2 regions of the Bacillus sp. BC08 genome follow, and region 1 is predicted to be linked to the other one. Evidence: riboswitches for the same ligand, from Rfam matches in the RefSeq annotation. Region 1 holds a riboswitch; the other holds the start of a gene.
What was found. A riboswitch is a leader RNA that binds a small molecule or an ion and turns the genes downstream of it on or off. The one in region 1 is predicted to bind cyclic di-AMP.

Region 1 (3,412 bases):
TTACTGTTGCGTATAGTGAAGAAAATACCGTTCCAAATCGTACCTCTTTTCCTTCTGTACTTCCTTGTACATGTTCAATACCCATTCCATTTAACGCTGGATTCCCATGTAATTCAGATGTCGTAATCGTTATAAATCCTAGTAAAAAGACCATGAACAATGATACGAAAAGGATACGTCCTTGCTTTTTATTGCCTACCATTCGTCCGTACGTAAATGGAAGTGCTGTTGGCAGTAGCATCATAAGCATCATTTGCAAAATATTACTCATTTGCCCTGGATTTTCAAAAGGGTGCGTAGAGTTTGCTCCGAAAAACCCACCACCGTTATTTCCAAGTTCCTTAATGGACACGAATGATGCAACAGGCCCACGTAAAATACTTTGTTTCGCGCCATCAATCGTTTGTGCGGTAACGGCACCGTCTAACGTTTGTGGTACACCAAGTGCGACAAAGACTAGTGCCGCAATAAATGCGATAGGAAGAAATACTCTCGTTAAAGCTCTCGTAAAATCAACGAAAAAGTTACCGAGCTCTTTTCCAGCGAGCCCTCTTATAAATGCCATAACGAGTGCTAACGTCGTTGCCGGTGCTGCAAACATTAAAAATGTAATTCCGATTAATTGTGCTAAATAAGATAAACCATTTTCACCGCTATAATGCTGTAAGTTTGTATCAGCCATAAAACTAATTGCTGTATTAAAGGCGAGCGTAGGCTCCATTCCTTCAATGTGTGCTGGATTTAATGGCAATACTCCTTGTAGTCTGAAAATGAAATATACGACAACAATCATAAATCCATTTAATAAAACTAATGACAACGCGTACTGTTTCCACGTTTGATTGTATTCTTTTACACCCGTAATTTTAAAAATAAGTTTTTCAAAAGGCCCGAATACTTTATCTAGCTTTTTACTCCCTTGAAAGGCTTTCTCTAAATAAATTCCCGTTGGCTTTGCCACAAGAATAAACAACAGCATTGTAATAACAACTGCGACCCAGATCATAATGAATGACTCCCCCTAATTAAAACTTTTCCGGATTTAATAATGCATACACTAAGTACACCGTAATTGCTCCAACAATAACCGATAAGGCAATCGTCATGATTGCTTCCCTTCTTTCACAACTTTATCTGACCAACTTGCAAGACTTGCCATCGATGCAACTAACACAACAAAAATCCCGATCATTACAACATCTAGCATAGATACCCTCTCCTTTTGTAAAAATTTACCATCAATTAATCAAAAAAAGAACACTAAGCTCTACTTAGTGTTCGAAATGAACAACACAAAGTAAACCTCCTCTCTAAACGCTTACGAGGTTAGCTGTCGGATTCGGGCCTAAAGAGTAGCCCTACTTTCAAAACTGAAAGATTCACCCCAAGTGACGATGCACAAAATTGGTTCCCCCGCTCCATTTCTGGAACTCAGCGATTTTAGGTTTTTTTGGAAATTTCATGAATGATTTATGAGAGTAAATATACTCCTCTATATTTCACTTGTAAAGAGGAAAATTACTGAAAATAAGAAAATATCTATCTATTTAAACGCTTACATTAAGTATTATTAATATCCTCTCATCTATTTTCTCGTCTTTTCTTTCTTTTTCACAGAAATGATCTTTTAAATACGAAATAAAAAGAGCGAATGACATGAAGTGCATAGCTTGTTGCACTTCGCATTCGCTCTTTTTTCATTCACTATTTATTCCCCTCGTAAAAAAGCACCTAAATTTCTCCCACGAATATAAACTTGTGACAATTCTGCATGTAGCTGCTCATATTCGATAACATCTGTTTTTAAGTATAAAGCGTCTTTCGATGGCAATATAATATAGGGCCTTGGAAAAATAGGGTCAAGCACCACCAATTCTTGAACTCGCTCTACCGATACCGCCCAACGATTCGCTATATCTCCTACTAACAACACTTTCATCTTCATTTCCCCCGCCCTATTCAAAAAATAAAAAAGAAATATTATCACAATTCGTAAACACGACAAATGTAGCTCCTATTATTTCATAGAGCCTCGCTGGATATCGTTTATTCCTTGTAACAACAGTAATAGGCGCTTGAAAAGAAAAGCGAATGTGTTCTGTAAAGAAGCTAACGATTGGAAGCTCATCACCTAGTAAAATCACCTTTTTAATACACTCACAAATACTAGTAAAATCCTGCTCCTTACTACAACTATACGTCCAATCAAATCCACAATCCCTAACTTCATCCGCTATTTCTTCATTTGCTGTAAAAATGATTAACTCATGTTGAAATGCTACTAAATCTCTTAAACTATTTACCTTGCTTTCTTCTCCAACACAAATAAGTGTTAGTTCCATGTACCTCATCCTCCTTAGCATAAAAGAAATCAAACATAGATTGATATTCCCCTATACTAATCAGATCGATGAAGTGATGTATCCATCATGGCACCGTCCTCTCTCAAGACGCTTACGAAGTTAGCTGTCGGATTCGGACTTTGAGAGTAGCCCTACTTTCAAAATTGAAAGATTCACCCCTAGTGACACTGCACAAATTGGTTCCTCCGCTCCTTATATTTGGACTCAGCGTATTACAAAAAATGTATTCTGGCTGATATATTACTCCTGTATTTGGAAAAAGTAAACAGAAAAAAAGCCAGTTAACAAACTGGCTTCTCATGTCTTTATACACGTGTATTATTCATCTTATATGCAAAATGATTCGTCGGTCCATGACCGCTTCCAATATTCAACGGCTCTTCAATTGCTATACTAATAAATCGTTTTGCTTCTTGAACTGCCTCTTCAATGGAGTAGCCTTTCGCAAGTCCTGCTGTAACCGCTGAAGCAAATGTGCACCCGCTTCCGTGCGTTTGCTTTGAAGGAATTCGTTCACTTCTAAATTCGATAAACGTTTCTCCATCAAAGAGTAAATCAATTACTTCATTACCTTGATATTCTGCATGTCCGCCTTTCATAAGCACGTATTTCGCACCTAATTCATGCAGTACTTTCGCAGCTTCCTTACTATCTTCAACATTATGAATCTCCATCCCAGTTAACACTTCTGCCTCAGGAACATTCGGTGTTACAACTGTTGCTACTGGTAATAAATATTCTTTTAATGCTTGTACTGCTTCTTGTTGTAATAATGATGCACCACCCTTAGCAATCATAACAGGGTCTAGTACAATATTATTCCAGCCAAATTTATTAATATGTTCTGCTACAATTTGAATTATTTCACCGCTAAATAACATTCCTAGTTTCACAGCATCAGGTGTTAAATCTGTACCAATTGAATTCAACTGTTCCGTAATCCCTTCTAACGGAACTGGATATACCCCTTGAACGCCAAGCGTATTTTGAGCAGTAATTGCCGTAATAGCCGTCATCCCATACACACCAAGTTCTTGGAATGTTTTTAA
Region 2 (3,412 bases), on a different contig from region 1:
ATGTAACAAGTCTTACTTCAGGTTGCCACTTCTTCCATTTCTCTTCGAATTTCTTTTCCTCTTCTCTGTCAAAAGCAACATATACAGCGATAACTTGATCTGCAGAAAGAGCCTTAGCATAATTCAATGAATTTTCTACTACATGAGTCATACCAGCTACCGGAACGACAATTACATTTCCCTTAATCGGAACAAGTGGCTCACAAGTTTTTAAACTTAGTTGGTCTCCTACCGCATCATAATGCTTCTTAATTCGGTGGAACAAGAAGATTATAACAGGTAAGAAAATAAGAATCGACCATACTTGTGCGAATTTAGTTAAAAAGAACATACTCATTACGATAAAACTAATAACTGCACCAATCAAATTAATCGATAATCGTAAAATCCATCCTTCAGGTTTTTCACGAAGCCATTTTAATACCATACCAGTTTGAGAAAGGGTAAACGGAATAAATACACCTACTGCATATAACGGAATTAAATGTTCTGTTTGGCCTTGGAAAGCTACAATTAAAATAATCGAAGCAATTCCAAGTATAATAATACCGTTTGAGTAACCTAGGCGATCTCCTCTAATCGTAAACATTCTCGGTATGAATTTGTCTTTTGCAAGGTTAACTGCTAATAATGGAAATGCAGAATACCCTGTGTTAGCAGCAAGAATTAATATTAAAGCAGTTGTACCTTGTATGAAATAATACATGAAATTACGCCCAAAAGTTTGTTCAGCAATTTGTGAAACAACTGTTACTTCTTTACTTGGAGTAATTCCGTAATAATAAGCTAAGAAAACAATTCCAGAAAATAAAACTGCGAGTAATGCACCCATTGCAAGCAATGTTTTCGCAGCATTGTTAGGTGCAGGATCTTTAAAGTTTGGAATTGCGTTAGAGATCGCCTCAACACCTGTTAAAGCCGAACTACCCGATGCGAATGCTCGTAGCAGTAAGAACAAACTAATTCCTGCAACTGGTGTTCCAATCGGCGTGTGTAAAGTCGGTGACACGTGACCAGTTAAAATATTATAAATCCCTACCCCAATTAATATAAATAGTGCTAGAACAAATAAATAAACTGGATATGCTAAAACGGAAGCTGATTCTGTTACCCCTCTTAAATTTAAAATAGTAATCAATATAACAAATATAATCGCAATGATTACATTATGTGCATGTAAGCTAGGAAAAGCTGATGTGAGCGCGTCTGTACCTGCTGAAACACTTACCGCAACAGTTAAAATATAATCGACTAATAAAGATCCTCCAGCTATTAACCCTGGATTCATCCCTAAATTTTCTTTTGATACAACATACGCTCCCCCGCCATGCGGATAAGCAAAAATAATTTGACGATAAGATAAAATAAGGGCTGTCAATAACACTAATACCCCAACAGCTATCGGAATAGAATACCAATAAGCAATCGCTCCAAGACCTGCTAAAGCAATTAAAATTTGCTCTGGTCCGTATGCAACCGATGACAATGCATCAGAAGATAAAATAGCTAACGCCTTCGTTTTATTAAGCTTTTGCTCTCCTAGCTCAGTTGATTTTAACGGTCTTCCAATTAAAAATCTTTTAATAGATGAAACCACTGCTGTCCACTCTCCAATAATTTTGTACGAACGATGCTGCTTGTTACAGCCAGCAAACTATTTCTTCAGAAAACAAAAAATGTCTACAAGCCATAGCGAAATAGACTTGTAGACATTATTTTTTTTGTCGCACAAGCTCCACCTTCCTTCTCAATATAACGCTTACGAGGTTAGCTGTCGGATTCGGGCCTATGAGTAGCCCTACCTTTTTCAAGGATTCACCCCATTGGATTAAGAACTAATCCATAAGAACGGGTCCCCCGCACCATGCGGTTTCAGCGATTTAGAAAATTGAAACTGTGGATTATAATACTCCTTTATTTTCAAAATGTAAACAAAAATTTTTAAAAAGAAAAAATTTAAATGATTGCGCATAATCCGCCGGTAAATATACATAATGAATACTAAAAAATCGATAAAGGAGACCCACATGTCTAAAGAAAAGAAGCCTATTTTTTCCGATTCCTATTTAGATGCGTTAGCAAATGAAATTAATCAATTATACGGTAAACGTGAACAGGAAATAAATTTGACAGATAGAACAAAAAGAAATAAATAAGTTGTCATAAAAAAAGAAAGCAATACACTTATATATTGCTTTCTTTTTTATTTTTTCATACATCCAATTCTATTGCTGATTTGTTAAGGAGCAGTTCTTCATACACTTTCAAATTTTGATATACCGCTCCCAATAATGGTGCTTCTATAGAAAATTGTTCTGCTGGATCTAGTAAGTATCCTTGTAAATGCTTCCGATACGATAAACTTAACTAAATCTATACAATTCAATCAAATTTACACGAGTTAGTGCTTCATCGTGTTCTCGCAGCCCCAAAGGGACGAGGGGTATAACACTCCACACGAGGCAGTATCGTTACCTCCTATTATCAAGTATTCATTTTACCCATCTTGATAAATTTATCGACGCATTTACATCCCTATCGTGATGGCTATTGCATGAAGCACAACACCACTCACGTATTTTTAAACTCCACTGTCCTTCTGGTTGAACTGAATGGTCGTATTTAACTCCGCAACATGAGCAAATCTTGCTTGAGGCGAACCATTTATCAGCTTTTACATACGCAATGCCATACTTCTCGCACTTGTATGACAAACATTGAAAGAAGAAGTTTAATTTTTGAAATGAAAATGCTTTCGATAGTTTTTTGTTTTTTAACAGGTTTGAGATAAATAAGTCTTCCACAACAATTCTCATTGGTTTGGTTTTCACCAATTTAGCTGTTGCTTGATGGATATGGTTATTTCGGATATTCGTAATTTTCCTAGATAACCGCAGGTGCTCAGTTTTCGCTTTTTCATATCCGGCAGATTGAATTTTTACACCTTTTTTAAATCTCCTAGACATATCTCTTTGCGCTGACTTTTTCCTTTTCAAAAGTTTTTTAACCTTGGCATCTTTGTTTATATTTCGTTCTTTCATACCATTAGAAGCTACAAACAGCTCTTTTAAACCAACATCCACACCAATCGACTCATCGGTTAGTTCTTGTAATTCAAAGTCTTCTTGGAATCCTACACTCATCCACCAGTGACGACCATCAAAGGTAACTCTTGGATTGGATGGTTTTTTGTTTCTTGGTAGTTGCTGGCTTGTTTTCACTTCTCCAATAGACTGAATATGAACTACTTTCTTTCCTATAACCAGTCTTTCATAATTGGCATAAAATCCTTGGATTACATCTTTTTTGGATTTATAAGAAGTTTGATAACCATTTTTGTACTTTTTGAACGAATGTTTTCTCGCCTTATCAAAATCTTTTGAAGCCTGTTTAGGAACTTGTGCGTTGATGC

Region 2: linked by a shared signal. The riboswitch ahead of ACXVYO_RS25515 (APC family permease) and the one ahead of ACXVYO_RS17760 (SipW-dependent-type signal peptide-containing protein) in region 1 are both predicted to bind cyclic di-AMP.

The regions. Positions count from the first base shown of each region.
Region 1 covers NZ_JBTGPA010000034.1:325,366-328,777, forward strand. Annotated here, with positions in the region: gene kdpA (potassium-transporting ATPase subunit KdpA) at 1-1,006, opposite strand, end outside; gene kdpF (K(+)-transporting ATPase subunit F) at 1,026-1,106, opposite strand; gene ACXVYO_RS17760 (SipW-dependent-type signal peptide-containing protein) at 1,103-1,207, opposite strand; cyclic di-AMP (ydaO/yuaA leader) riboswitch at 1,302-1,447, opposite strand; gene ACXVYO_RS17765 (hypothetical protein) at 1,709-1,939, opposite strand; gene ACXVYO_RS17770 (hypothetical protein) at 1,956-2,342, opposite strand; cyclic di-AMP (ydaO/yuaA leader) riboswitch at 2,436-2,583, opposite strand; gene thiD (bifunctional hydroxymethylpyrimidine kinase/phosphomethylpyrimidine kinase) at 2,669-3,412, opposite strand, start outside.
Region 2 covers NZ_JBTGPA010000037.1:364,237-367,648, reverse strand. Annotated here, with positions in the region: gene ACXVYO_RS25515 (APC family permease) at 1-1,597, opposite strand, end outside; cyclic di-AMP (ydaO/yuaA leader) riboswitch at 1,742-1,888, opposite strand; gene ACXVYO_RS25510 (hypothetical protein) at 2,028-2,156, shown strand; partial or broken gene ACXVYO_RS25505 (oxidoreductase) at 2,212-2,346, opposite strand; gene ACXVYO_RS25500 (RNA-guided endonuclease InsQ/TnpB family protein) at 2,493-3,412, opposite strand, start outside.